2 regions of the Flavobacterium sp. NLM genome follow, and region 1 is predicted to be linked to the other one. Evidence: riboswitches for the same ligand, from Rfam matches in the RefSeq annotation. Region 1 holds a riboswitch; the other holds the start of a gene.
What was found. Region 1 has a riboswitch for S-adenosylmethionine ahead of APR43_RS07920 (alpha/beta fold hydrolase). Riboswitches for the same ligand answer to the same signal wherever they lie in the genome.
Positions count from the first base shown of each region.

Region 1 (15,827 bases):
CAACGTGCAATAGAGGAAACGGAATCTTAGCAGGGAAAAATGCTTTTTGCGCTAAACGCACTAATGTAATAGAATCTTTTCCTCCTGAGAAAAGTAAAACCGGTTTGTCAAACTGTGAAATTACTTCTCTGAAAATGTATATCGCTTCACTCTCTAAAGCGTTTGTTTTTAATACTGAACTCATTGTTTTTTGTTTGATATTTTTTAGTTTCAAGTTTCAGGTTTTAAGTTGTGAGTTACTCTAAAACTTTACACTATTTATTCTGTTTTCTATTCTCTCTTCCATTCATCCATCAGGTTGAAACCCGATGCCGCAATATAAATCTTCATTCTCCCCGGATTAAAATCCGGCGCTACAATATGAATCGTTCCTTCGGAACTTTAAATCTATATCTTTATTCTATTCTCTATTTTCTTGCCTCTTGCTTCTTTATTCTTTTTTAGCGCTATGCAAACCACACTCTTTATGGCTTGATTCCCACCACCATCTTCCGGCTCTGATATCTTCGCCCGGAAAAATTGCTCTTGTACACGGCGCGCAGCCAATACTTACGAAACCTTGTTTATGTAAAGCATTTTGAGGAACATTGTTTTCTGATAAATACGTTTCAACTTCTTCTAAAGTCCATTTTAATAACGGATTGAATTTGATGATTTCGAAGTTTCCATCATATTCAAACAGATTTAAATCGTGTCTGTTTTCTGATTGTTCGGCTCTTAAACCTGTAATCCAAACTGAATTTCCTGCCAAGGCTTTTCTTAACGGAACTACTTTTCGAATAAAACAGCATTCTTTTCTGTTTTCAACTGAATCGTAAAAGCTGTTTGGTCCTTTTTCTTTTAGAAGATTTTCTACCGCTGTTGCTTCTGGAAAAAAAACTTCAATAGGTCTTTTATACTTTTTTAATGTTTTGTGAAAAACATCGTAAGTTTCCTGAAATAATCTTCCGGTGTCTAAAGTAAAAACGGTAATATCAGTATTACTCTTCGCAATAAAATCTGTAATTACCTGATCTTCCTGTCCAAAAGAAGTGGAAAAAATTACTTTCCCCGGAAATTTTTCTGCTAAAAAAACTAAGGTTTGATCCAGCGAAAAATCTTTTGTTTTCTCTAATAATTCTTGTACAATAATCGCACTCATAATCTCTTTCTCCGTATCTAAAGAATTATAATAATTTAGATAATGTTTTTAAACTCAATAATATAATTAGAATCCCAACGGCAACCATCATTGGTTTTCTTTTGATTTTGTTTACCAAATATGCTGCTAATGGTGCTGAAATAACGCCTCCTAAAATTAATCCTATGATTACCTGCCAGCCATGAATTCCTCCAAAAAGCATAAAAGTAATACCACTTGCAAATGAAATCGCAAACTCCGCTGCATTTACTGAACCAATTGTATATCTTGGATTTCTTCCTCTTCCTAATAATGTTGAAGTTACGATTGGTCCCCAGCCTCCGCCGCCAACCGAATCCATAAAACCTCCAAAAACAGCTAAAGCGCCTAATCTTTTCGTTTTCTTCTTTACAATTGTTTTTTTCAATGCTTTTCTGATAATGACAATAGCCAAGATAATCATGTAAACTGCAATAAATGGCTTGATAATATCTCCATTAATTACATCAGATAACAAATAAGCTCCTGTAATTGAACCTAAAACACCTGGAATCAATAAATGTTTGGTCAATTTTTTATTGATGTTTCCGAATCTATGATGTGAAAGTGCCGACGCTCCTGTTGTAAACATTTCAGATACGTGAACTGCGGTACTGCTTACAACCGGAGGGACTCCATAAGCTAATAAAAATGACGTTGAAGTCGCTCCGTAACCCATTCCTAAAGTTCCGTCTACTAATTGAGCAAAAACTCCAATGGCGAAAAACACCAAAAATTCTTCATTAAATCCCTCTACAAATCCATTCCACGAAAATTCAGTGTAATGATTGTATATTAATACAGTTAATAAACTTACTAGTAAAACAACAGGAATTCCAATCCATAGCTTTTCTTTAAAAGAATCGGCGGTATTTATTTTCAGTTCTCTTTCCATATTAAAATGATTCGATTTGTTTTCAAAACCTATTACCCTATCGGGTTAATAGATTACTTTGCAAAAATACTATTTATTTCTAAAAATCAAAACAAATATTCTCGTTTTTTTAAACCTTTAACTTCCTCTGCATCACGTTGAAACAAATAATTGAATTAATTTCACAAATAATGCGCTATAACACCATATTTAAACAATATATTCCTCTGAAACATTTGATTATATAAATATATCTTAATCTCTACAATTTCCATAGGATAATTATAAAAATGTCGTTATTTTAGCGACAAATTTTTTGTATGGATTTTCAAATAGGTCTTGTAATTGCAGGTTTAGTAGTAGGTTTTATTGTAGGATTGACCGGCGTTGGAGGCGGTTCTTTAATGACTCCAATTTTATTATTTTTTAATATTCCGCCAACAACCGCAGTGGGAACAGATTTGCTTTATGCCGCTTTTACTAAAGCCGGTGGTGTATTTGTACACAATAAAAAGGGAAATATAAACTGGAAAATTACCGGCTGGCTCACATTAGGAAGTGTTCCTGCTGCCTTAGTGACTTTATGGATATTAAATAGTATTAAAACAGATATTGAAACTATTAATCGTGTAATTAAATACAGTTTAGGCTGGGCTTTATTGTTCACCTCAATTGCTATTATATTTAAAAACAGAATTTTAAAGTTTTCTCAAAAACATGCTGGAGATAAATTTCACAGCGAAAGTCATACTCAAAATATGCTTACTGTAGGAATTGGAGTTTTACTGGGAGCTACTGTAACCTTAACTTCAATTGGAGCCGGCGCTTTAGGAACGGTAACTTTGTTTTTCCTTTATCCGCTTTTGCCAACGCCTCGTTTGGTAGGAACTGAAATTGCCCACGCTGTTCCGTTGACTTTAGTTGCAGGAATTGGCCACGCTTCTATGGGAAATTTAGATTTAGCGCTATTAGGACAATTATTATTGGGATCTCTTCCCGGAATTTATATAGGAAGTAGTTTAAGCGGAAAAGTACCGGATTTATTCCTTAGAAATGCCATCGCCGTAATGCTTTTTCTTGCAGGATATAAACTAATCTTTTAAAATATTTTTTTCACCATATAAGTTATATAAGTTCATTTAATTTATCATCGTTTAAATGTAGACGCACTGCTGTGCGTCTCTATTAAAATGAACTTATATAACTTATATGGTTTAAATTTAAAAAGCAATATCTGCAAGCGAATTGCTTTCTAATATTTTAAGTGTATTATCTCTTACTTCTGTCATTAAACGTCGTGCTGCACAGGTCGATTCATCATCGCAGTCATCGCATTTTTCATAGAAATTATGACTTGCACACGGAAGCAGTGCAATTGGCCCTTCAAGAATTCGGTATACTTTGGCCATACTGATATCTTTTGGATCTTTTATTAAATAATATCCGCCGCCTTTACCTTTTTTTGCACCAAGAAACCCTGAATTTCTCAATAATAATAAAATACTTTCCAGAAATTTTATCGAAATATGTTCACTTTTTGCAATTTCAGCTATTTGTACAGGTTCGTTATTTTCTCGTCTGGCTAAATAGGTTAAAGCTTTAATTCCGTATTTTGTTTTCTTTGAAAGCATCTTTAAATTTTAGATTTCAGACTGTAAATTTTAGATTATTTTTAAAATTTACAAGCTTCATATTATTCTGCAACAAAAATAGGCTTTTTAAATGAGAAAAATAACAGATTGAGATTTATATTCTACTTATTCTATCAATTTAGTTCGGTGTTCCCTATCAAATTGAATTCGTGGAATAGTTTTACTTCTTTCTCCAAATCTTTTTTATTGACAACATAAGTATCAGTAATTGAATCATGCCAGCCTCTGCTTCCTAAAAAAGAAAAAACTTCAAAAGGAATTAGTCGGCATAATGATCTCTTAAAAATCGTTCCGAAAGAAGGTTTTTCGCCATTTTCATCTACTACAACAGTTCCAGTTACAAATTTCCCAAGTGATCTTCCAAAAAGACCTTCTGATAATGAATAATAAAAAACAGAAATAACAATAAAAACTAACTGTCCTTCAAAATCACTCAAATTACCAAGCCAGTACAATAGATCATTCCAGCCCAAAAAATTTCCTAAAAAAGCAATCATTAAAGAAATAACAAAAATTAAAGCAAGGATTACAACTATATCTAAAATATAGTTTACAAATCGGCTTCCGCCGGATGCCAATAATTTTTCATCAAGAATGTAAGTAGAGTTACTCATGGTTTGGTTGTTTATTAAATTGATTATTATAGATTTAAATTATAACGAAAACAAAAATATATTTTTTACCCAAATAACCATCAAAAAAGAATGACGATTTTTAACAGTAATAAATTTACAGTCAAAAATCGTCATTATATACAGTTTAGGAAATCTATCCCGATAGCTATCGGGACTAAATCAGAAATCTAAAATTATTTAATCCAGCGCTTGCTTTAAATCAGCAATTACATCTGCTACTGTTTCTAAACCTACAGAAACACGAACCAGACCTTGTGTGATTCCAACAGCTAATTGATCTTCTTCAGATAATTTGCTGTGTGTTGTTGATGCAGGATGTGTTACAATCGTTTTTACATCACCAATATTTGCCGAAAGAGAGCATAATTTAATCTTGTCCAAAAATTTTCTTCCTGCTTCAAGACCGCCTTTAATTTCAATCGCAATAATATTACCACCTAAAAGCATTTGTTTTTTTGCAATTTCATATTTTGGATGTGATTTCAAAAATGGATATTTCACACTGTTTACGTTTGGATGGCTTTCTAAAAATTCAGCCACTTTTAAAGCATTTTCACAATGCTTATCTACACGAACAGCCAATGTCTCTAAACTTTTTGACAAAACCCATGCATTAAATGGCGACATTGCCGGTCCTGTATTTCTTGAAAACAAATATATTTTACGAATTAATTCAGCATCTCCAACAGCAATTCCACCCAAAACACGTCCTTGTCCATCAATTAATTTTGTTGCTGAATGAACCACGATATGAGCACCATATTTAATTGGCTGCTGAATGTATGGCGTTGCAAAACAGTTGTCAATTATTAAAATCAAATTATGCTTTTTCGCAATTTGACCTAACAATTCTAAATCAATTACATCTACACCAGGATTTGTTGGTGTTTCAGCGTATAGAATTTTAGTATTTGGTTTGATGAAACTTTCAATAGTTTCCGGTTTATTGATATCGAAATATGAAGTTTCAATTTTCCATTTTGGAAAATACGTCATGAACAATGCATGAGTTGATCCAAAAACGCTTCCTGCAGAAACAATATGATCTCCAGAATCTAACAATGCGGCAAACGTAGAGTATATTGCAGCCATTCCGGTAGCAAAAGCATAACCAGCTTCGGCACCTTCCATTGCACAAACTTTGTCTACAAATTCTGTTGTATTTGGATTGCTGAAACGGGAGTAAATATTGCGGACTTTTTCTTCTGTAAAAGAAGCTCTCATATCCTCTGCATCTTCAAATATAAAACTTGATGATAAATACAAAGGAGTTGAATGTTCCTGAAATTGTGTTTTTTCTAAATGTGTACGTATGGCTTTAGTTTCAAAACCAAATTCTTGTTCGTTCATTGTGTTGTTTGTTTAAAAGAGTTATTTCGCAGAGTTTCACAAAGTGATCACAGAGTTTCGAGAAATAATCTTTCATTATTTAATAGTTAGTCCAAAGAATTATCTAATTCTCTAATGGACTAATTTTCTAATTATTTTAATTCTTCGTTGTTTAAAACAACTTTGTAATTGATTGTTGCTGTTGGCTCTACAGTTTTGGCAACTGAGCAGTATTTCTCAAAAGAAAGCTGTGCAGCACGCTGTGCTTTTTCTGGATTGATATCGCCTTCTAAATAAAAAACCACATCGATTTCTTTAAAAGGTTTAGCTTCATCAATCTGTACGCGTGTTCCATCAACCTCAGCGTTAAAAGAAGTGATTTCCTGACGCTGCTTTTTCAAAATCGAAATCATATCAATTGCACTGCATCCGGCAACGCCCATTAATACCAACTCCATCGGACTTGCGCCTAAATCGCTTCCTCCAAATTCAGCTCTGCTGTCAACATCAACTACATGTCCGCGTTCATTTTTAAGTTTAAAATGAAAAGCGTCATTTACTCTGTTCAAAGTTACTTTCATGTTATTTTTCTTTTTTTAATTCAATTTTCCGCAATCTTGTCATTTCGAGGAACGAGAAATCGCACCAGATTGTTGACAAAGATTGTGGCATTTTGTTGTCGAGTTTCGTGTGCGATTTCTCGTTCCTCGAAATGACAAACTAAACTCAATTCGAACAAATCTTAAATCTAAACTCTAAAATCTGCAATCTAAAATTCAAATTACCCTTTATCAGATAATCTCAAAATATCTCCAAAAACTCCTCTTGCTGTTACCGCAGAGCCTGCACCAGCTCCCTGAATAACAATTGGACGATCTCCGTAAGATTCTGTGTAAATTTCAAAGAAAGAATCAGAACCTTTTAATCCGCCAAGAGCAGTATCTGAAGGAACAGAAACTAATTTTACTTCTAGATTTCCTTTATCATTTTGTAAATCACCAGACAATTCACCAATGTATCTTAATACATGATTTGGTTTTTGGTCGGCTTTTATTTTCTCGTAAATTGGGTCGAATTCTTTTAATTTCGTTAAGAAATCAGCAACATTTCCTTCGCGTAAATGTTCCGGAATTAGGTTTTGAATGGAGATTTCTTCAAACTCATTTTGCAAATCTAATTCTCTTGCCAAAATCAATAATTTTCTTCCCACATCATTTCCGCATAAATCCTCACGCGGATCTGGTTCTGTATATCCGTTATCAATTGCTTCTTTCAGAATTTCGCTAAACGGAACATCTTTTGCAGAGAAATTATTAAATAAATAACTCAACGTTCCTGAGAAAACTCCTTTAATTTTTGTGATGTTTTCACCAGAAAGATGCAGTAATTTAATTGTATCAATTAATGGTAATCCTGCTCCAACATTGGTTTCATATAAATAATTCTTTTGGTTTTCTGCCAAAGCTTTTCTTAGTTCTTTATAAAAACCATACGTTAAAGTATTCGCCACTTTATTTGAAGAAATTAAGTCGAAACTGCTTTCTACAAGCGGAACATAATTTTCTACGAATGATGCACTTGCCGTATTATCAATTGCAATTAAGTTCTCTAAATGATACTCATTTGCATAAGCGATAATATCTTTGATTGTATACGGTTCGCCTTTAGTTTCAATGTCGTTTTTCCAGCTTGAAGTTACACCATTTTTATTTAAAAGAAGCTTTTTAGAATTCGCAATTGCAAAAACATTCAGCTTAATATCTTTACGTTTTTCAATTGAAGAAGCCGATTCTAAAATTTGATTAATCAAAGTTCCGCCTACTAATCCGTGACCGAAAATAGCAATATTGATTTTTTTAGAAACTCCAAAAATCTCTCCGTGAATTACGTTTAAGGCTTTGTTTAGTTCTTCTTTCTTCACAACCAAACTCACGTTTTTACCTGTAACGGTGTTGTTGAATAAAATTGGAACTATTTTATTTTTGATTAATGCGGTATATGGTTTGTGGAACGTACTTAAATCCTGCCCGATAATCGAAATTACCGAAACATTATCTGTTACTGTAATCTGGTTTACATCTTTAGAATAAAAGTCGTTTTCGAACTCTTTTTCTAATTCCACCATTGCAAGCGTTGCTTTTTCTTTTGCCACAACCAATCCAATTCCTCTTTCTGAAGAACCTTGTGAAATGATGCTTACACTGATATTGTGATCGCCCATTACTTTAAAAATACGGGCATCAACGCCAGATTTTCCTAGTAATCCGCGTCCTTCAAGGTTTACAAGTGAAACGTTTTCTAAAACAGAAAGTGTTTTAATTCCTTCCTTTTGAGAATTTGAAGTGATTAATGTTCCGTGATTTTCGTGATTGAATGTATTTAAAATACGAAGCGGAATATTTTTTTCTAATAATGGAATTATCGTTTTTGCATGCAGAATTGTTGCGCCAAAATTTGCCAACTCATTTGCTTCATTAAACGACAAATATTCGATTTTTTTAGCATCAGCAACTAAATCCGGGTTTGCTGTGTAGATTCCATCAACATGCGTAAAGTTCTGAAGCTCTTCGGCATCCAAATAATTCGCGATTAACGAAGCCGTATAATTACTTCCGTTTCTTCCTAAAGTTGTAGTGTCGTTGTTGTTGTTTGAACCAATGAAACCTGTAACAATATTTACTGTTTCACCGTTATGAAGTTTAAAATAATTGATAACGTTTTTCTTTGAAAGTTGTTCCAAAGGCTGAGCGTCACCAAATTTAGAATCTGTTTTCAACAATTCTCTTGTATCAACAAAATTAGCAGGAATTCCTTTTTCAACTAAAATTGAAGTTAATAATTTAGCCGAAAGCAATTCGCCTTTAGACAAAATCTGATCTTTGATTTTGTTGCTGTAATCGCCAATTAAGCTTACTCCTTCGAATAATTTATCTAAAATATTAAATTCTTCAGATAAATCAACTTTCGGATAATCTGAAGTTTGGTATGCTTTAAAGCTTTCTAAAAGTGGTTTGTAGTTTCCGTTTTTAGCAGCAATTCTTAAAATATCTTCTAATTCATCTGTTGCGTTTCCGCGCGCAGAAACGACCACGGCAATTTTTTCTCCTTGATTTACTTTATCCGTAATGATTGAAACTACTTTATTAAGTCCTTCTCCGTTTGATAATGATTTACCACCAAATTTTAATATTTTCATTTTATTTTGCTATTGTTTCTGCCTTAAAAATATCGGCAAGTAAATGATCTAATTGTTTGTACTCGATTAAAAAAGCGTCATGTCCGTGAACCGAATCAATTTCGCTGTAAAAAACATTGTTTTTAAATTTCTTTAATTCATTGTAAGTTTCCAGATTTTCTTTTGGTGTAAAAAACAAATCTGAATTGATGGCTACGATATGAATCGCAGCGTTAGATTTGGATATTAGCGTTTCGAAATCCTCGCTATTTCGGGTAATATCTATGGTTTTAAGCAGCTGGTTCATCAATTTATATGATGCTAATTGATAGCGCTGCTGTAGTTTTTTTCCGTGATGCGCCAGCCAGCTCTCGATATTAAAAATCAAAAGATCCTGATTGATGGTTCGTTGGAATTTTTCTTTGAATGATTCAGGAGATCGGTAACACAACATCGCATGAATTCTGGCATCTTCAATTGGTTTTGAAGAATTGTTCAGAATTTGTTCTTGCAGAAAGCAGTTTGCAATCATCCAGTCGGTCGATTTCCAGTCAGTTGCAATTGGGATTAAATGTTCTGTAATGTTGGGTTCCAAAGCCAGGATTTCCCAGGCAATTCCACCGCCAACAGAACCGCCAATTATGGCAAATACCTGCTCAATATTTAAAGCTTTTAATCCTTTGATAAAGATTCTGGCAATATCTCTGGTTGTAAAATCCTGATAGTTTTCGATTATAAACGAATCGTTTCCGTTTCCGGGAACATTAAACGCCAAAACAGTATATTGATTGGTATCGATAGTTTTTGCTTCGCCTATTAAATCATTCCACCAGCCGTTTTCTCCGGTAACGTGAGCGTTTCCGGTTAAGGCGTGATTTACCAAAACAATTGGGGCAGTATACAGCGGTTTGCCGGAAAGTGTAAAACTTAACGGTAACGACGGATACAGCGCACCACTTTCGGTGATGAAATCTTGAATTATAATGGGACTTGGTATATTTTCCAATTTCAAATCTATTTATTATTGATTTGTATGTGGAAATATTAGAAAGAAAGTCTAGAGTTGAAACTAGAAAAATTCTTGTTGTTATCTTTCCACGTTTGGGCGTGGTAGAATGCAGCACCTTCTTCGAATTAACGAAGGGTTGCTAAGGATTCATCGGGTCTAATCCCTCCTCCTTTCTTTATAACATTTCAATACGTTTTTGAACTTAACGGTGCAAATTAACTACTAATTTCTTAAACTAACAAATTTTAATGAAACTGATTGCTCAATTTCTTAAACATAATTCAATCAGAAACTTTTGTACGCACAAAATTACCGAACATTATGCCCAGTAAAGTCATGCAGGTTTTAACCTATTTTATGGCTGCTTTTCAAGTTAGATGAAAAGGGTTTCATTTTCTTTTGAGTACATCAAAAACAATAATGAATTTGGTACTTTTTTCTCCGCTTTTTTATCTGTTTCAGTTACACCGAAACTTGGGTGGATTAATTCGTTAACAGGCGGCGGATTGTTTCTTTCAGCTTTTGCACTTCTGTACCCTGTAAGTTTTTTTCTTAAGTAAGTTATTGCGCTCATATTATTAAGTTTAAGTTAGTTATTTTTTAATCTTTATATTTCCTTTAATTCTTTGTTATGTCTGCCAAATGGAATAAAAAAACCCTTTTGGATTTTAATACCAAAAGGGTTTAAGTTTTTATAGAACTTATATATACTTTTAGTATCAACAGACGCGTACACAAATACGTGCGACATTAAACATCATGTTCATCTGTAGGGACTTATTCATTTGCGATTTGACAGTTATTTTAAAAAAATCTTGCATTTACTTTTTTCTTTTAAAAGCTTTTTTTAGATGTGATTAGGATCTCAAAAGCTATATTTATTTTAACAATTAATCAGCTGTTTTTAACAGTTCTTACTTGTCTTACAAATGTGCGAATATTTTTTCAATATTCCAAGTTATAAAACCCTATTTTTTCTTAAAAAACGTTAAAAAACAGCTTTTTATCGTTAAAAAACATCCTACAAAATTACAATTTGAATCAAAAGAAGTATAATCTTACAAAAAATAACTTACTTTTAGTTTCAATCTGTCAAAGAACTACTAATATTATAACCACTTATAGCCAGACTGCTTCCTTATTTTTAATCTTTTCAGCTACTTTTAAAATATCTGTAATTAAACCTCTTGAAATGGCCTGTTTGCACGGCGACGCACTTTGAAGTACAATGGGTGTACTGGCATAAGATTGGGTATAAATTTCAAAAATAGAATCGGAACCTTTTAATTGTCCTATTGCTGAAGTTACAGGTTCTGATACTAATTTTACTTCTAATGTATTTTTCTCGACATCAAATTCTCCTATATATCTTAAAACATGATTGTCTTTTTGGGTTATTTTGGCAATTTTAAACGATCGGTCAATGGCATCTTTATTAAGGATTCCGTTTTTCTCCAAATGTTCTTCTCCAATAAGCGGATTGATTTTAATATCAGAGAGTTCGAATTCTTTACCAATTTCACGAGTTAAAATCAACAATTTTCTGGCGGTGTCATTTCCGGATAAATCTTCTTTAAAAGTAGATCGCATTAATCCGAGAAGGCTTGCATCTTTTAAAACAGAGGAAAAAGTATTTTCTTCGGCAGAAAAACGATTAAAGACATAACTCAGATTATCTGAAAATACGCCTCTTATCTTTGTGATTTTTTCTCCGGAGAAATATAAATCCCTTAAAGTCTGCAAAACGGGAAAACCGGTATCGACTGAGGTTTCATATAAAAACTCTTTGTCGTACTTTTTAAGATTTTCTCTAAGTTGCTTATAAAGATCAATTGGGAGAGTATTTGCTTTTTTATTGACAGCAACAATATTAAATCCGTTTTCGATCAACGTATTATAATGACCAATAAGTTCATCACTTGCGGTTGCATCGACAGCGATTAGATTTTCGAATTCGTTTTCTTTTGCAAATTCGATAATATCCTGCACTCTAAAAGGAACGGCCAATTCTCTAAAATTGGTTTCCCACGCATATCCTACGCCTTCTTTCTCGAAAAAGGCAACGGTAGAATTGGTAATTATGGGAAAATGAAAATCGACGTTTTTACTTTGCAGAAAAAACTCCTGACTTTCGATAATCTGATTGATTAATGTACTTCCTATATTTCCAATCCCAAAAAGGATAATATTTATTTTAAGCTTTGACATAATTTTAATTTTTTAAAACATATCTGTAATTAGTAAACCATATAAGTAATATAAGTTCATTTAATTTATCAACGTTTATAATTTTAGACGTCACAATAATAGACGCACTGCTGTGCGTCTCTACAATGGTGCGTCTCTACTAAAATGAACTTATATTACTTATATGGTGAAACTTTTATCTTGATTTCTTTTTTCATAAAAAATCACCTCTAGCAGAACTCACGCTGCTAAAGGCAATTTTTCAAACAAAAAACAAAAAAACCTAATTTTTATTGATACTATACTGCGACTGGGTTACGTTTTCAAAAACCGATTGTAAGTCGGCAATTAAATCCTCTACATCTTCTATTCCAACAGAAAGTCGGACTAAATCTTTTGAAACTCCAGTAGCCAATTGCTCTTCTTCTGACAATTGCTGATGCGTAGTGCTCGCCGGGTGGATAATCAGCGATTTTGTATCACCAATATTAGCCAGAAGTGAGAACAATTTTGTTTCGTCTACCACTTTTTTAGCCGCATCAAAACCTCCTTTTAGTCCAAAAGTGATCACGCCGCTTTGTCCTTCAGGAAGATATTGTTTTGCTAAATCATAATATTTACTTGATTTCAAACCTGGGTAATTTACCCAAACTACCTCATCTTGTTTCTCTAACCATTCGGCCAGAACCAAAGCATTTTCGCTGTGTTTTTTAATTCGGATTGGTAAGGTTTCTAATCCCTGAATAATCTGGAAAGCATTAAATGGACTTAAAGCTGCTCCAAAATCACGCAGTCCTTCGATTCTTGCTTTTGCAATAAAGGCTGCATTTCCTAAAGCTTCGTGATATACTAATCCGTGATATCCTGCAGAAGGTTCTGTAAATTCAGGGAATTTTCCGTTAGACCAGTCAAAAGTTCCGGCGTCGATAATTGCGCCACCTAATGAAGTTCCGTTTCCGGCAATATATTTTGTTAAGGAGTGAATTACAATATCGGCACCATATTTAATTGGGTTTAATAAATAAGGTGTCGCAACTGTATTATCTACTATAAATGGCACTTTGAATGCTTTGGCTTCCGCCGAAATTCCTTTTAAATCTAATACATCCAGTTTTGGATTTCCCAGTGATTCTACAAAGAATGCTCTGGTATTTTCTTTTGCTGCTTTAGTGAAGTTTTCAGGGTTTGAAGGATCTACAAAAGTGGTTGTAATTCCTAAACGCGGTAATGTTACACTCAATAAATTGTACGTTCCGCCGTATAAACTGTTTGAAGCTACGATATGATCGCCTGTTCTAAGCAAAGTCAAAAAAGTCGTTGAAATTGCCGATGCTCCAGAGGCTGTAACTACAGCTCCAATTCCGCCTTCAAGAGCTGCCAGGCGCTGTTCCAAAACATCATTTGTTGGATTATTTAATCTGGTGTAGATAAATCCGGCTTCGGCAAGACCAAATAAATTAGCGGCATGATCTGCGCTATTAAATACGTATGATGATGTTTGGTAAATTGGCACTGCTCTTGTTCCTGAATTTTTAGTTACATCATGTCCTGCGTGTAATGCGTTTGTTGCAAATTTTTGTGTACTCATGATTTCTTAGTTTTTTAAATATTGTTAATACTATATATAAAGTGGTATTTGACTTTGAAATTGATTTTTAAAATTGAAATTGTGAATTGATTTATGCAAAAGGAAGTTCTCCTTCTAGTTCAAGATCATACATTTGAAACAGTAATGATTTTTGACTTTTTCTATCTTGTTCTGTTTTTATTCTGACAACTTCTTTTGTTATCTCTTCTGATCTATTGTTATTTGTTTGAGAATCGTTTCTCAATAAATACTCTATGGCGATTGAATTTAGTGTTTTCATGATTTTAAAATTTTAAGTGTGGAAATGAAAAAAGCCCTTTCGGATGGCGACCAAAAGGGCTTATAGTTTAACTATAACAAAGATTTTATCTTTTTACTTTTGGCAACAGCAAGGTTGGATGCACATTTGCATCATACTACAACACATCATATTATTTCTTGCTATTGTTTTCATTTTAATTTAAAATTTAATTCTTTTTTAAACTCGACTAATTCGATAGAGTAAATGTAATATTTATTTATTTAACTGCCAAATAAAATTTTGATATTTAACGTTAAATTTTTTTAGCTCGCGTAAATAAAGGCTTCCTCTTTAAAAAATTGACCACAGATTTTACGGATTAAACGGATTGACACGGGTTTCATTTTATACTTAATGTAATATAAAAACCATTTACATGATTGAAAAAGGTTAGCCACAGATTAAAAAGATTACATTGATTTTAAAAATCAGTGCTAATTCGTTTAATCCTAAAATCTGTGACCTATTTTTTTATAATTTAAGTTCAATCCCGATAACCATCAGGATAAAAATCACATTGATTCAAAAAAATCAGTGTCAATCCATTTAATCCGTAAAATCTGTGGCCTATATTTTTAGAATTTAAAGCTCAAACGAGCAAATCCAAATCTTCCGTTTAATCCAAATTGAGATACGGCTCTTGAATACGCAAACTGATTTGCATTTGTCAAGTCTGTACTTGGCGCCGGAGATAAAGTTGGAGTTGTATTGGTAAAAGCCGGAGTTGACGGATTATTTCTGTCCGGATAAACGTCTCCTATATTATTAAAACCAACAGTTGCTCTAAAATGTTCGTTGATTTGGTATCCGAAAGATAAATCGGTAACCAGTTTTGCGCTGTATTCCGGATGTTCATATACAGAAGCAAATCCATCTAAATTAACATCTGTCGCTCCCGGATCTGTTACTTTTCCGAAATAACTGTTTCTTAAATAAATATCCAGTTTTTTAATGCTGAAAGTTGTTGTTAGGTTCGCTTTCAATTTCGGAATTGCTTCTTCTAAATACACTCGGCTTGACTCCGGAAAAAAGGAATATATATAAGGATCTCCTCCTGCATTTACAATTGATTGCGGAATATGTAAATCTCCTACTCTTTTTGTTTCATTATAACTTAACGCAAAATCATTTCTGATTACAAAATCCTGAATTACATCGTATTTTTGAGAAATTACAACATCAATTCCTTTGGTTTCAGAGTCGATTCCGTTTGTCCAGAACGAAGCTCTTTCTACACCTTTCAAATCAAATGCTTGTTGAAACAATGTCAAGGCATCTTTTTGTGTTTGTGATGTAGCAGCATTTATCTGCGCATCTGTTGGTCTTGCATATTGTCCAGACAAAACAATTCTGTCGTTGATTCTTGTAAAATAAGCATCGGTTGCGATTGTAATATTAGCTTCCGGAATTTTAAATGTAAATCCTGTGCTGATACTTTTTGATTTCTCTGGTTTTAAATTTTCTACACCAATACTTTTTGCTGCCTGAGAATCATTTGTAAAATATCCAACCTGATATGGAGATCCGTTAATGAACTGAGTTGAACTTGCTTCAAAGTATTTTTGCTGTAAAGATGGCGCTCTAAAACCTGTTTGTCCAGAAATTCTCCAGTTGATATTATCGTTTAGTTTTAAAAGAGAAGCCAGTTTAAAAGTAACGGTACTTCCAAAATCTGAATAGTTTTCATAACGTGCAGCTCCGTTTAACAGCCAGTTTTCGGCTGCATTTAATTCTAAATCAATATAAGCTGCGCCGCTTCGTCTGTCTCTTTCTTTAGCATCCGAAGGCTGAAATCCTGAAAATCCCTGTGCTCCCGCTCCACGTTTGTTTCCAAAGAAATCAGTCACAATTAAAGGTGAAGTAGTTGGCAAAACTCCAGAAACTAAAGCTCCGTTTACATCATATAATCCGTATGAAG
Region 1 covers NZ_LIAC01000005.1:181,991-197,817, forward strand. The annotation lists gene cysD (sulfate adenylyltransferase subunit CysD) at 1-184, opposite strand, end outside; gene APR43_RS07880 (phosphoadenylyl-sulfate reductase) at 431-1,141, opposite strand; gene APR43_RS07885 (sulfite exporter TauE/SafE family protein) at 1,167-2,054, opposite strand; gene APR43_RS07890 (sulfite exporter TauE/SafE family protein) at 2,354-3,136, shown strand; gene APR43_RS07895 (RrF2 family transcriptional regulator) at 3,254-3,664, opposite strand; gene APR43_RS07900 (RDD family protein) at 3,799-4,299, opposite strand; gene APR43_RS07905 (trans-sulfuration enzyme family protein) at 4,498-5,670, opposite strand; gene APR43_RS07910 (OsmC family protein) at 5,802-6,230, opposite strand; gene thrA (bifunctional aspartate kinase/homoserine dehydrogenase I) at 6,431-8,845, opposite strand; gene APR43_RS07920 (alpha/beta fold hydrolase) at 8,847-9,830, opposite strand; SAM riboswitch class I at 9,909-10,017, opposite strand; gene APR43_RS07925 (hypothetical protein) at 10,207-10,407, opposite strand; gene APR43_RS07930 (aspartate kinase) at 10,953-12,041, opposite strand; gene APR43_RS07935 (O-acetylhomoserine aminocarboxypropyltransferase/cysteine synthase family protein) at 12,304-13,608, opposite strand; gene APR43_RS07940 (hypothetical protein) at 13,700-13,888, opposite strand; gene APR43_RS07945 (TonB-dependent receptor plug domain-containing protein) at 14,485-15,827, opposite strand, start outside.

Region 2 (15,827 bases), on a different contig from region 1:
GTATTGAAATCATTACTTTCTAAAAAAGAATCCTGATTTAAATCATGCGAAATGGTTCTGATTTCATTTTCGATATTCTGCAATTCAAATATATACTGCTTTCTTTTTTCTATCGTTTTTTCGTCTGATTTAGAATTAAAAAATCCTAAATTCATTCTTACACCATATACCTTATTCATTACACCGTCGTGAAGTTCTCTTGCAATTTTATTCTTTTCTTCTTCTTTGGCGGCGTTAATTATATTTTGCTGTTCGCTCAAAAGCTGATAAATTTCATCGCTGTCACTTTGCTGCTGCTTTACAAATCGCAATTCTTTGTTCTTATACTTTAAATAAATAGCTACCGAAATTGCCGACAAAACTAAAAACAAGGCAAAAGAAAAAATTAAAATATAAAAGTTCTTTTTAGTCAAAATCTTATTTTCATCTTCGACCTTTACAGTTTCATATTCAATTCTGGCATATTTATTCTTGGTTCTGCTTTGAATACTGTTAATGCTGTCACTTATAGCAATATATTGATTGGCATAAAACAATCTCTTTCTGCTGTCTATTCGGGTTAGCAGTTTTAATGTATTTAAAGTTTCGTTGGTATTTTTTAATTTGATAGAAACGGTATAAGCTTCCTGCAAAGTTTTTAAGGATTTTAAAGAATCATTTTGTGTCAGGTAAAATTCTCCTAAATGAATTTTTTTATACATGACGTCAGAAGTATATCCCAAGCTGTCAACAATTTTTAAAGACTCTAAAAACATTGATTCAACATTTTTATATTCTTTATTTTTCATTTTAGAATAAGCCAGGTTAGACAAAACAATAGCATAAAACCGAGGCCAGTTCTTTCTTAAATGTTTAGTCAGCAAAGGCTTTAATTCTTTAATTGATTTAGAATAATCGCCTTTTAAATCGTATAAATTACAAATATTAATTACAGATGAAATATTGAAATTATTCACTTCATCGCTATCTGTATTATTTTTTTTCATTGCTTTTAAATTTCTCAACGCCAGTTGATGATATTTTAAAGCCTGATCGTACATAAACAGCTTTTCTAAACAATTCCCCATTAAGGTATTACAGGAATAAAGCAATTTTATATTATCTGAATCTTTTAAGTATTCAAGACCTTTGGTTAATTCTACCTCACATTCTACATAATTTCCATCATAAAAAAGAACATAGGCTTTATTAAAATACATTTGCCCTAACTTGTCGTAGTCGTGAATTTTTAAATAAATTTTTTGAGCCTGCAGATAATAATAGTAGGCACTGTCTTTTTGGGAACTTTCATAGCAGTCGCCTATAAAATAAAGGGATTTTGCAATTCTGGAACTATCGTTTTCTTCTCTTGATAATTTCAAAGCTGTTACGCTTGAGGAATGTGATTTTTTTATATTATTTAAATAATAATATTCCTCTCCTGCTTTTAAATATAAATTTCTAACAACTGAGTCATTTTTTAGATGCTTTAAATTATTGACAAGCGAATCTAAATATTTCTCTTTTGCAGTTCCTGAAATTTTATTAAAGTATTCTGCATCAAAAGTATTTTGATTTTGATTTCTAATTTTTAATTCATCTCTCCTATGATAAAACACTAATAAAATTACTATTACTAATAGAAGTATTGGAATATATATTTTTGACTTCAATCTCAAAATGATACTTTATAAATTAAATTCAAATATATTATAAATAAAGAAGACTATAATACTTCAATATCAGTATTATAGTCTTCAGCGAATAGAGTCGAACATGTTTTATTTAATTTTTGGATTTAGCGGATCTCCATCTGGAGCGCTCACTTGTAAATTATAACTGATTTTTAAAGAGTCAATTGTTTTGGAGTTAACAGTTTCATCTTTGCTGATTTGGTTATTAAGCTTTTTTTTTTCGGATGAATTAAAATCTTGGTTGTCAAGATCATCAGTTGTACAAGATAAATTCATCATTAAAATTGATGCAAAAAGAATACGAATTACTTTACTTTTCATGGTGTGTTATTTTTATGTTTTTGCAAAAAAACATCCAAAAAAGTTGCATATTTTACGGAAAATCCGTAAGATTGTTTAATTTTGTTTAAATTTTACGATAATGTCACTTAATATTTTAATTGTTGATGATCATCCTATGACGGTAGACAGTTATGTCAACCTTCTGTCTGACGATTGCTTTGATACAGTTGAACCCATCTTCCTAAAAGAATACAATTGCGAGACTGCCTATAAAAAGATAATGCTGCTTGAAAAACAAAACACCAGACTGGATTTTGCTATTCTGGATGTTAATCTTCCGCCTTATGAAGAATTCAATATTGCTAATGGTATTGACTTGGCAATAACGATTAGAAAAGTGCTTCCTTCCTGCAAAATTCTATTACTGACAATGCATACCGAAGCCTTCATCGTAAACAGAATTATAAAAACTATTGCTCCCGACGGGTTTATATCAAAAAGTGAAGTTAATTTTGAATCTTTTCCGGCTATCTGCCAAAAAATTCTAAAAGGGGAAATAATTTACAGCGACGAGATTATCAAATCTCAGAAGAAATTAACGCACCGAAATTTAAATTGGGATGAATACGATAGTCAGATTTTAATTCTTTTATCTCAAGGCGTTAAAACCGTTAATATTCCAAATCATATTCCGCTTTCAATGAGTTCAATAGAAAAGCGAAAAGCAAATATTAAAAGCCATTTATTATTAGAAAAAGGCGGCGATACGGAGCTTATTAATAAAGCGAGGCAATTGGGCCTAATATAAGCTTCAAAAGAAAGATTTGAAGCCACAAACAAAAACACAATAAAATAAAAAAGGCAGATGAAATTGTTTCATCTGCCTTTTTTATATCAAATAATTAGTTGTGAAAGTTCAATTCACAATTAACAACTCATAATTTACAATTAATTACCATCCTTTCACAGCGCCGCCCTTAAACTCACGTTCCGCTGCAGCTTCAACCTCAGGAGATTGAAAAGCCTGTAAAAACTGTTTTACTTTCTCTTCGTTTTTATTGTCTTCACGACTTACCACCAAATTTACATAAGGAGAATCTTTATCTTCAACAAACAAGGCATCACGAGACGGGACCAATCCTGCTGCAGAAGCAAAAGTGTTGTTGATAATTGCAATCGAAACATTAGCGTCGTCTAAAGCACGAGGCAATTGAGGCGCTTCTAACTCTAATATTTTTAAGTTTTTAGGATTACTTACTATATCTGTTACTTTAGGTAACAAACCAACGCCATCTTTCAATTTTAATAAACCGTTTTTCTGTAAAAGCAATAACGAACGTCCCCCGTTTGTTGGATCATTTGGGATAATAATTGTACTCTCATTTTTCAATTCAGAAAGGTTTTTTATTTTTTTAGAATAAGCAGCAATCGGATAAACGAATGTATTTCCGATAATGGCCAATTTATAACCACGCTGTTTAGACTGCTCATCTAAATAAGGTTTATGCTGAAAAGCATTTGCATCAATATCACCCTGACTTAAAGCTTCGTTTGGAATTACATAATCGTTGAAAGAAACCAATTCAACCTCAAGTCCAAATTTTTCTTTTGCAACTTTTTTAGCCGCTTCTGCAACTTTTAATTCTGGCCCGGAAGCTACACCAACTTTTATAAAATGTGGATCGTTGTTTTTACTTTTTCCGCAATTAGCTAAAACCAATGATAAAGCTAAAATTCCGGCTGTTTTCAAGAAATTTATTTTCATGACAAATCTATTTTTAATTTTTAATTCCTAATTTTTAATTGATACTTATCTGTGGTCAAAATGTTTTGATAACCTGTCTCCAATAAACTGAATCAGGAAAACCAAAATCACCAATAATGCCAAAACCGAATTCATCGTTACGGCATCATAACCAATATATCCATATTGATAACCAACCTGTCCTAAACCGCCCGCTCCAACTGCTCCGCCCATTGCAGAATAACCTACAAGAGTGATTAAAGTAATCGATGCTGCGTTTATTAAGGATGGCAAAGCTTCTGGAAGTAATACTTTATATACGATTTGCAAAGGTGTTGCTCCTAAAGCTCTTGCGGCTTCAATTAAACCTGATGGCAGACCTAATAAACTGTTTTCAACCAAACGGGCGATAAACGGTGCCGCGCCAATACTTAACGGAACTAAAGCAGCACTTACTCCAATAGAAGTTCCAACAATAGCACGTGTAAACGGAATCATCCAAACAATTAAAATAATGAACGGAATGGAACGAAAAACGTTTACAATAACCGATAAAGTTCTGTTTAAAACCGGCTGATCCAGTATTTGATTTTTTCGGGTAAGAAAAAGTAAAACTCCCGTTGGAAGTCCGATTAGGAAACCGAAAAAGCCAGACACAAATGTCATAACAATGGTTTCCCAGGTTCCATTTAATAATAAAGCGATAATAGAATCAGACATAACCTATGATTTCTGTTTTAATGTGTTTTGAAATAAAATATTGAATGGCAGCGTCGTAGTTTTCGCGTTTTCCTGATAATTCGATCAGCATAACGCCAAAGTTTACATCTCCGGCCTGATCCATCTGCGCACTTACGATTTTGAAGTTGGTATCAAACAATCTTGAAACTTCTGAAATAACAGGTTCATTAACTGATTTTCCGGTCATTTCAAGCTTTAATAACGGATTTAAGCTTCCGTTATCTGTCTTTTGTAATTTCTCCTGATAAACGTCTGGAATTTCCAAATGAAGTGAAGAAGCAATAAACTCTTTTGTTAATTCATGTTTTGGATCGGCAAAAATTTCGCCTACACTTCCCTGCTCAATTAATTTTCCGTGGCTGATTACCGCAACTTCATCACAAATAGATTTTACAACTTCCATTTGGTGCGTAATCAATAAAACGGTAATATTTAAACGACGGTTAATGTCTTTCAATAAATTCAGGATTGAACGTGTTGTAGCCGGATCTAGCGCGCTTGTAGCTTCATCACATAACAAAACTTTCGGATTATTTGCCAAAGTTCTTGCAATCGCAACTCTTTGTTTTTGTCCGCCGGAAAGGCTTGCCGGATAATCGTTTGCTTTTTCGGCTAAACCAACTAATTGCAATAATTCTAAAACACGGGTTTTAATTGCTGCTTTTGGAGTTCCCACCAATTCAAGCGGGAAAGCAACATTATCAAAAACAGTTCTCGAAGAAAGCAGGTTAAAGTGTTGAAAAATCATTCCGATTTGTCTTCTTTCTGTAGCCAATTCAGCATTTGATAATTGCATCAAAGCTTTTCCATCTACAATAATTTCTCCAGAAGTTGGTCTTTCTAAAAGGTTTACACAACGAATTAGTGTGCTTTTTCCAGCTCCGGAAGTTCCAATAACACCAAAAATTTTCCCGGGCGGCACCTTTAGCGAAACATCATCTAAAGCAGAAACGATTCTGTCCTTTTGATGAAAAGTTTTGGTAACGTTTTTTAATTCAATCATTTGTTCAATTCAGGTTTAAAAACAAAAAAGCCTTTCATAATTATTTGAAAGGCTTTTTGAAATAAATAATATCATTTATATATAAGCCAAACAATCATAAAGCATCCCAGCACATCATGCTGCAGCTATAATAATTATTCATTTTCTGGCTATTATTTCTCATTGTTGCTGCAAATTTAAACAGATAATTTTAATTTTAGTATAAAAACCATTAAAACTTTTATTAACCTATCAAAATAGTAGATTACTATAACGATTGCTTTGAATTGTCATTCCGAGGAACGAGGAATTAGATTAGAAGATCTGTACAGGTTATCGTCAATCTTGCCACAGATTAAAAGGATTAAAAAGATTTTTTCACGCAAATTTGGCAGATTTAGGCAGATTATTTTTTGACTTTTTACTATTAAAATCTGACTAAATCTGCCAAATTTGCGTGAAAAAAAATCTCTCTAAGTTTAAACTTTCATGATTAACTTTTTTCCTTCCGTTTTATTCTCACGAAGTATTCTATGGGCGTTTTCTACTGTATTTACTTCTAATTCTCCGACTATTGAAATAGCAGGTGGCGTAATTTTTTCTCGATCCAAAAGTAACCTTAGCTCATTCAATCCGTTTTTATAATAATCGTAACGTTTTTCAAGTCCGTAGGCATAATTGGAGATGTTTAAAATTACTGCGCCTTTACTAAAAAGAATTCCTCGCGATTCCGGAGTAGAGAAATTGGTTATATCAACATAAATTCCATTGATTTTTAAAAGTTTTGCAGCAATTTCTGCCACGTTGTTTCCAACCAAATCAACTGCAATATCAAAGCTTTTATTTCCGTTTAAGGAAAGTGCAGCTTCGTATATTTCTTCTTTTTTATAATTGATGATTTGTTTTGGTTTTACACCAAGGTCAATTAATGCGTTAATACTACTTTCATTTCCGGCTGTAACTACAAAATTTTGAAAGCCATTTGCCAGAAGCAATTTCACAAACACATTCCCAACTCCGCCCGCAGCGCCTGTAATTAATATGGAATCAGAAAAACTGGCATTTATACGTTTAAAGGCTTGCAAAGCTGTTAATCCTGCTGATGGAATTGCCGCCGCTTCTTCAAAGGAAATATTCGCAGGTTTATGCACCGCAATTGCTTCGGGAACGCAAATATATTCAGCGTAAGTTCCGTTAGAACCCATGCTTCCTGATCCGCAGAAAACTGCATCGCCAATTTTAAAATCAGTTACACTTTTACCAATTGCAGATACAATCCCTGAAAACTCACGACCCAGAATTGGAGAATGCAAAAGCTTTCTTTCAGATCCGTCTTCCGTCATTTGATAATCAATCGGATTAAAACCTGAAGCTTTAATGTTTACCTGAATCTGATGTTCTTCGGGCTGCGGAATTTCTACGTTTTCTAATTGAAATTCCCGGTTTTCCTGTAATACAATTGCTTTCATTTTTATTGCTTTATTATACAAAAGTATAGCTGTTTAATTTTTTAAACACATAGAAACATAGTTTTTCTTTGCGGTAAAAGGCATTTCACTTGTTTAAACAAACATAACTATGTGTGAGAAACTAGTTTCTTTTTATCAACTTTTATAAAAACTAAAAAATCTATGTTTCTATGTGTTTAAAAAATTTAATCCAACTTAAACCATTCATTTACTTCTTCGGCTATAGTTTCTTTAATTTCAGGATTTTCAAATTCATTTGTTACCGAATTATATTCGTAATCTTTCTTCCATTTTTTATAATGTAAAGATACTTGTTCAATTGCATCGCAAATAAAATTAAGCTCATCATTTGTCATAATTGGATGCAGCGACAAACGTACCCAGCCGGGTTTATTGCTTTGGTTTCTTTCTAAAAGTTCGTTTGTAATTTGTGCTGATTTCTTTTCGTTTATATTAAACAAATAATGCGCATAAGTACTTGCACATGACCAGCCTCCGCGAACCTGAATTCCGAAACGGTCATTTAAAAGCCTTACGATTAAATTATAGTGAATATCTTCGATTATAAAAGAAACACAGCCGATTCTTTCCGTTTTTAAATCTCCTAAAATTGATAAACCTTTTATTTTTTGAAGTCTCGAAAAACAAAGAGCAAGCAATTCTTTTTCTCTGTTTTTGATATTTGCCACTCCCATTTTATCTTTTAATTCTAAAGCTAAAGCAGCTCTTATTACTTGTAGAAAGCCTGGTGTCCCGCCATCTTCTCTAACTTCTATGACCTCGCTATAACAATATCTGCCTAAAGGATTGGTCCATTTTACATTTCCGCCGCCCGGATTATCCGGAAATTCAGATTTGTATAATTTCTCATTAAAAACCAAAACACCGCAAGTTCCTGGTCCGCCTAAGAATTTATGTGGAGAAAAGAAAATAGCATCTAATTGCTGTTCCGTATCTTTTGGGTGCATATCGATTTTGACATACGGTGCCGAAGCTGCAAAATCAACAAAACAAAGTCCGCCGTTTTGATGCATGATTTTGGCCAATTCATGATAAGGCGTAATAATTCCCGTAACATTGGAACAAGCCGTAAACGAACCTATTTTTAAGCTTCTGTGAGCATATTTTTTAATTTCTTCCGAAAGAATTTTGGGATCGACTAAATTATTTTCATCTGGTGGCAGAATCACAACATCGGCGTTGGTTTCATACCACGAAACCTGATTCGAATGATGCTCCATGTGCGTGATAAAAACTACAGGCTTATCTTGTTCATCATTCGTTCGCAAAGCCATTATTCTTTGCAGTTTTGATAAAGCGGCAGTCATTCCGCTTCCTGTAGTCACCAAAACATCAGAAGTATTTGCGTTTACTGATTTCTTAATAATATCTCTCGCATATTGATAAGCGTGCGTCGAAGTCTTTCCTGTCTGACTAGAAAGTGAATGCGTATTGGCAATCATTGGACCAATTTTATTGAGCATAATATCCTCAATTGGAGCATATAATCTTCCGCTGGCAACCCAATCTGCATAAAGCAGGTTTTGATTCCCGTAAACGGATTTAAAACGGTGATCTACTCCTATTGTATTTTCTCTAAATTTAGAGAAGTAACACTCCAATTCAATTGGTTCTGTTGTTGTCTCAATAGCATTCATTTCCTTTATCATTTTAATTAACTAAATTTATTATTGATTGCTTTTTTTTTAAAACACATAGAAACATAGATTATATTCTAAATAAAAGATATTTGAAAAAATCTAGATTTTCACACATAGCTATGTTTGTTAAAACAAGTGAAACGCCTTTATAGATAAAGCAAAACTATGTTCCTATGTGTTTAAAAAAAATTAATTTGCCTGCCCTAAAAGTGATTTAAGTGTAGTCTGTAATTCTTCTCCGTGAAGGTTTTTCGCAACGATTATTCCTTTAGAATCCACTAAATAATTCCCTGGAATCGCTCTTACACCATATAATTTAGCAATAGCACTGTTCCAAAAAAGTAAATCAGAAACATGAGTCCATGTCAAATTATCATCCTGAATTCCTTTAATCCAGTTTTCTTTCTTTTTATCTAAAGAAACGCCTACGATATTAAATCCTTTGTCATGATATTCTTTGTAAGCCGCTACGATATTCGGATTTTCTCTTCGGCAAGGCCCGCACCATGACGCCCAAAAATCAACTAAAGTGTAGCCTTTTAAATTTTCTGAAAGACGAACTGGTTTACCCTGCGGATCATTAGCTGTAAAATCTGGGGCTTTTTTACCAACCGCTAATCCGTCTAAAACAGTAACCAGTTCTTTTAGTTCTTTCACGTAAGTGGTACTTTGCAGACTTTTATCAAGCAAAGCAATGTTTTGAGTGATTTGTTCCGGCGTTAATCTATACGACCAGTTTCTGTACAATACATAAGCCGAAACAATAGATTTAGGGTTTTCTGTAATGAACTTACTGATTTCTACATCTTTTGATTTTTTATAGGCATCGAATAAATTCTGAGATTCAGAACCTTCAACTACAGAACTTGTATAATATTTCTTCGGGCTTAATTTTACTGTAATAGGTGTTTTTTCGAGGAAAATATACAATGGAGAATCCTCTGTGTTTACACTTAATCCGTATAATTCTGGCGTTTTAACTTTAGTTTTAAAACTAAAACTTCCGTCTTTCACTTTTACCGAATCTATAGTGGTAAACATTTTATTGTGGAATTTTTGCAAATACACATATTGCGTAACTGTATCGACAACAGTTCCTTTTAACTGTAAATTATTTTCTTGCGCCTGAGTTTGTGCAACTCCAAGAAATAAGGCAAAACCTAATAGTATTTTTTTCATTTTATTTTGATTTTAAGGTGATGATATGATTTTTATTATCGTTTAATATTGGGACAAAAGAATTCCTTTAAGCCAATTTATAAAGGCTTTTAGCAAATGATTTTTAAAAAGAAATGAGAGAGAATTTAATGCTTTCGCATTCGGAAACCAGCAAGACTATATTCTTCGAAGATTGAATTCAAAAGTTCGTCACTGTCGTGTAAAAAATGTAGTTTGGTTTTCATTTTAAAAAATAAATAATTTCAACAATGATGATCTTATTCAGATTTGCGACAATCTTTTCTTATCTGTCCCGCAAGACGGGAAGGATTTAGCACCTTATTTGGTAACAGGTTGCTAAGACTTCATAGGGCCTACTCCCTCAGTCTTTCTGGATAAGTATCATTCAGAATTTTTCTGTGATACAAATATATATTAATTCTACCGAATTAGTAGTGTTTAAATTTATTTTTTTTGAATTTTAATTGAAAAACATTTTATACAAAATACAAATAATTGATTTTTAGATAATTAAATCAGGATATAATTTTAATAATTCCTTGTTTTATAATGGAAATTCATACGTTTGATAGAATAAAATTGACTAATTCTGTTTTTTTCTGTAGAAAAAGCATAAAAAAAACTCATTCCATTTTTGAAATGAGTTTGTATTGAAACAGAAATTACCGTACCGCTTGTCATTCCGAGGAACTATGACTTTAATCCATCAAAATACGCCGTAGTTTCTTCAATCAAAGAATGCATCAATTCTTTTGCTTTGGTATGTTTTAAGATTGGCGAAATTTGTCCGCCCCAAAATAAAATCATATCCCATTTTTGCTGATCGAGTGCAGCTTTTCTCAACAGAGAAATAAAAGTAGTCTGTAATGGAAAAGGCAGAATGTTCGATTCTTTTCCAATTATATCTTTTGCAATTCGGCTTGTAATGCCTCGACCTAATCTTCCGGTGTATGCGCGTGAAAGCGTTGTATATTTTGCAGCATCAGAAAATAACATTTCTCTGTGAATTGGCAATGCATTCGATTCATCGACAGCTAAAAAAGCGGTTCCTATTTGGGCTGCGCTTGCACCTAATGTTAAGGCTGCGGCAACTCCTTTTCCGTCGGCAATTCCGCCAGCTGCAATGATTGGTGTTTTTATTTTTTCTCGAATTAATTGTAGTAAAACAAAAGTTCCGGTTACAGATGCTTCGGCATTGGTTAAAAAAGAAGGACGGTGTCCGCCTGCTTCAAAACCCGAAGCGATAATCATATCAACTCCTTTACTTTCCAGAAAAATGGCTTCATCAAGTGTTGTAGCAGCACCAACAGTGACAATTCCTAATCTTCTAAACTGCTCTAAAACATCATCTGAAGGAACGCCAAACATAAAGCTAAAAACCTTTGGTTTAACATCTAAAATAACTTGTAACTGGTTTTCAAATCTCGATTGAAACGGCGCTGGTTTTTCCGGTAACGGAATTCCTAACTCGTCATAATAGGGTTTAAAAAGCGCTTTTGTTTTTTCAAATTGATCATCGGTTAAACCGTCATCCGGAATGTCATGATCGGAAACCCAAAGATTAATATTATAGGTTTTATCTGTGGCTGCTTTTATTTGTTTATCTACTTCGTAAATTTCCTGTGGACTTAAAGTGTATGCGCCGTAACCGCCTAATCCGCCAAGATTTGAAACCGTCGCTGTTAATTCTACCGTTGATAAATTACCACCAAAAGGGCCTTGCAAAATTGGATAGTCAATTCCTAACAGTTCCTTAGCTTTTGTATTGTACCACATAGCTACAAAATTTAAGTTATTTATTGGTATCAGTCAACATTTTATTGACGATAAGCCATTTGCCATTAATCTTATGGAAAGATAAAAAATCCCTATAATTAAAGTCGTACATTTTAACATTTAATTCCGCTACAGCGATAGAATTTACAACGCTTATATGTAAAATTTCACCTTTAAAAGGTTTTCCTGAATCCTTTGGACTTTGTCTGTTTTTAACGCCGTCTAAATACAAATCAACGGTTTTAAAATACGGTTGTCCATTGATGTCACCGAAAAGTAATGTTCCGGGTTGAAAAATACTGCCAAGCAATAATTCATCACCTTCATAAATACCTTTAAAATAAAAGTTTTCTATTGCATCGGTAATAGCCTGAATTTCTATTTGATTTTCCATTTTACTAGTATTTTGAGCTTTTATGCCCTGAAAACTCCAGAGCATAAAAGCAGTTAATAATATAGTTTTCACCTTAATTTAAATTGTGTCCTGCACCTTTTCCACCATCAACATTGATGATTGATCCGGTAATAAAATTGCTTTTGGCAACTGTGTAGACCATTTCAGAAACATCATCGATCTCTCCTACTCTGTTTAATAAATGTAAACCAGCACTTTGATCTGCGTTATCACCGTGCATTGGCGTACGAATTACACCCGGCGCAACGGTATTGAAACGAATGTTTTGTTTTCCGAATTCTGCAGCTAATTGAATAGTTAAAGCATGAATTGCACCTTTACTTGCAATTGGAGCCGAAGCCGGCCATCCGCCTAAACCGTGATTTACTAATGGAGTTCCAATATTAATTACAACGCCGCCTTGTTGTTTCAACATTTGTGGAAGCACTGATTGTGTAGTGAAATAAGTTCCTTTTAGGTTGGTTTTCAAAAATGTATCTAAATACGCTTCGTCTACTTCTAAAAATGGTTTGCTGGCAAAGATTCCTGCATTGTTAACCAATACATCTACAGAACCAAATTTTTCTAAAGCAATTTTAACCAATTGCTCGCCTGTTTTTTTATCGCTTACATCTCCGGCAAACATTGTCAGATTTTCGCCTGCGCCAAATTCATCGAAAGTTTTTTCTAATGAAGATGCTGTAACGGAGTTTATAACCACATTATCACCTCTGTCCAAGAAATATTTGGCGATTCCTTTTCCAATACCAGAAGCTGCTCCGGTAACGATTATTGTTTGTTTTTTCATGATGTTTATTTTTTATCGGCTGTTATGCCTTTTTCTCTTAATACTGATACTTGTTCTCCTGCATAACCCCAATCGTCCAGTTCTATTTCCTGAATCACAACGTGAGTCAAATGCGGATCTTTATTTAATACTTCTGTAATCAGGTTGGTAATGCCACTGATTAATTCTTGTTTTTGCCCGCGTGTTACTCCTTCGCGGGTCAATTCGATTTTTACGTAAGGCATGATAATTAGTTTTTAGATTGTCCTGTAAAAACAGCTTCGGCAGTGATATTAAAATCTAGCTCAAAGTCGTTGTAGATTAAAGTATCTCCCAAATCTTTGAAGAAATTTCCTGAACGGAATTTGATATCGTATTTGGTACGATCGATGATCAATTTACCTCCTAGTGAAAGTGTGTTGTTGTCGTTTTTTACTTGTGCTTCAAACCCAACAAGATGTGTAATATCTTTTATAGTCAGGTTTCCTTCAAGATGATACGTTGTGCTTGATATTTCTTTTACGCTTAAAATATCTAATGTCGCTGTTGGAAATTTTTCGATAGAGAAAAAATCATCAGATGCAAGGTGTCCTGCAAATTGAGTGTTCGTTGCCGGATCTGTTACATCCAGAATTTTAATGGAAGTGGTGTCGATAACAACATTTCCTCCTTTTATTTTTCCATCATTAAAGATGAAATTACCATTTTTGATACCAATTGTACCATTATGTGCACCAGTAACTTTTCTACCAGTCCATTCTACGCTGCTGTTTGAGCTTACGATTTCAAAATTTATTGTTTCCATTTTTTGTTGTATTTAAAAGTACAGTACAAAGGAACGGCGACTATGGAAATTGGTTACGTGATGTAGATCACATTCTTATTTTGGAGGTTCAAAGAGGCAAAGGTTCAGAGGTGCAAAGGTTTTTCTATAGAGACCGAATAAAAACATAGCCTGTGGTTTCAACCACAGGGACGCAATATATAAACACAATCTAAATCCCCGTGGTTGAAACCACGGGCTATGTTTTTACAGCGGTAAAATCAAATAAAATAATCTGCTAATCTGTAAAATCTGCGAGAAACAAAATCTGCGCAAAACAAAAAAAAACCGTAAAATCAGTGGGCTAAAAAAACTAAGAATTATAAAGTCGGCTCAAAGTTTCTCTCGAAACTCCTAAATAAGCTGCAATTAAATGTTTTGGAACTAAATTGTATAATTGAGGATATAAAGCCAAAAGTTCTTCGTAACGTATTTTGACATTATTATTCATAAAAGATAAAAGTCTTTTTTGAGAAGCGATATAACCTTTATTAGTTCTCCAACGAAAAAAATGTTCCACCTGATGAAATTCGGCGCAGAGTTTTTCGCGGTCACTGTTAGAAAGGCAAAGAACTTCGGCATCCGTAATGCAATCCACATTTATAGCAGCCGGAGTTTGGTTATAAAGTGCATTATAATCAGATGTCCACCAAGTTGGCATCGCAAACTGTAAAATGTACATTTTAATTTCATCATTAATATAAAAAGCCTTTAAACAACCCGAAATCACAAAATACTCACAATCGACTTTATCGCCTGCGCTGATAATTGTTTGACCCTTTTTAAAAGATAAGGATTTGAAATGCGAAAAGAAATAATCAAACTCTTCCTCTGTCAGCGAAACTGTTTTGGCGATATGTTCTTTTAAAAGTGTTTTGGCTTCCATTTTAAATGGTGACTATTGGGTTTGAAAATCTTTTGTAAAGTTATAAAATCAAATGAACTTATTGATTGTCTATTTCGGATTTGAATTTGTCCGTTTCACCAAAATTTGAATATGAAACCGATTGCTGTTGTCGCAAATTTGTCCTGTTTAACAACTTAAAATTTAAAATCATGAATGCAAAAACAACAAAAATTATTTATTGGACAGGAATTATTTTAACTTCTTTATGGTTTGGTGCCAGCGGATTTTTTGAATTGACAACCAACAAATTGGTTTGGGAAATTACACAGCTTCTAGGTTATCCGGCTCATTTTATTTACATCCTGGGTGTAATGAAAGTTTCAGGCGTCATCACATTATTAATTCCAAATAAATTATTACGATTAAAAGAATGGGTATTTGCCGGAGTATTTTTTGACATTATTTTCGCTTTCTTTTCAAAATTGGTTGTATTAGGTTTTCCTGCAACTATTGATGCTATTATTGCTTTTGTGATGGTAAGTGTTACTTATATAATGTTTAGAAGATTATATAGTGTAAGTTATACAGCTAACTAATTTTTTTTCGCCGCAAAGTCGCGAAGACGCAAAGTTTTTTTTCACGCAGATTAAGCAGATTGGACAGATTATTAAAAAAATATCTGCTCACATCTGCTTAAATCTTTTTAGATCTGCGTGAAAAAAATCCCATTAATCCTTTTAATCTGTGGCAAAAACAAAACTTAGCGCCTTTGTGTCTTCGCGGCAAAACACCCTTGAGCCTTAAAACAAATAAATTTGAGCTTTTCAACAAAACAACAACCTCTATTCCCGCCGTAAATTTGTAATGAACTTAAAAACACAATTACAATGAACAAAATATGGTTTATTACAGGAAGCTCTCGAGGATTAGGACGTAATCTTACTGAAGCAGTTTTAGAAAGCGGAGACAAAGTAGCTGCAACTGCACGAGACATTAATCAGTTAAATGATTTAAAAGAAAAATTTCAGGATCAGATTCTGCCTTTAAAATTAGATGTTACCAATTATGATGAAGTTCATGAGGCCGTAAACAAATCCGTTGAGCATTTCGGAAGAATTGATGTATTGGTTAACAATGCCGGATTCGGAATTATTGGCGCTGCTGAAGCTTATACAAGCGAACAAGTTAGAAGTCAGTTAGAAACTAATTTATATGCGCCTATTGAAATTACACGCGCCGTTCTGCCTTTTATGCGCAAACAAGGTTTTGGCCGAATTTTACAAATCAGTTCTGTTGGCGGACGTGTTGGGAATCCGGGTTTAACAATGTATCAGGCTGCGAAATTTGGTTTAGGCGGATTTACTGAGGCTTTGGCCAAAGAAGTTGCTCCGCTTGGAATTTTGGTTACGAGCGTTGAACCAGGCGGATTCCGCACGGATTGGGCAGGCGCATCGATGACGTATGCCGAA
Region 2 covers NZ_LIAC01000002.1:406,277-422,103, reverse strand. The annotation lists gene APR43_RS03745 (sensor histidine kinase) at 1-1,652, opposite strand, end outside; gene APR43_RS03740 (hypothetical protein) at 1,761-1,994, opposite strand; gene APR43_RS03735 (response regulator transcription factor) at 2,095-2,763, shown strand; gene metQ (methionine ABC transporter substrate-binding lipoprotein MetQ) at 2,908-3,720, opposite strand; gene APR43_RS03725 (methionine ABC transporter permease MetI) at 3,766-4,419, opposite strand; gene metN (methionine ABC transporter ATP-binding protein MetN) at 4,412-5,443, opposite strand; gene APR43_RS03715 (NADP-dependent oxidoreductase) at 5,902-6,891, opposite strand; gene APR43_RS03710 (aminotransferase class V-fold PLP-dependent enzyme) at 7,077-8,549, opposite strand; gene APR43_RS03705 (TlpA disulfide reductase family protein) at 8,742-9,731, opposite strand; SAM riboswitch class I at 10,012-10,112, opposite strand; gene APR43_RS03700 (NAD(P)H-dependent flavin oxidoreductase) at 10,422-11,507, opposite strand; gene APR43_RS03695 (nuclear transport factor 2 family protein) at 11,524-11,901, opposite strand; gene APR43_RS03690 (SDR family NAD(P)-dependent oxidoreductase) at 11,975-12,709, opposite strand; gene APR43_RS03685 (tautomerase family protein) at 12,715-12,933, opposite strand; gene APR43_RS03680 (YceI family protein) at 12,939-13,493, opposite strand; gene APR43_RS03675 (Crp/Fnr family transcriptional regulator) at 13,825-14,397, opposite strand; gene APR43_RS03670 (DoxX family protein) at 14,568-14,954, shown strand; gene APR43_RS03665 (oxidoreductase) at 15,246-15,827, shown strand, end outside.
Region 2: another riboswitch for S-adenosylmethionine. It lies ahead of APR43_RS03705 (TlpA disulfide reductase family protein); the one in region 1 lies ahead of APR43_RS07920 (alpha/beta fold hydrolase).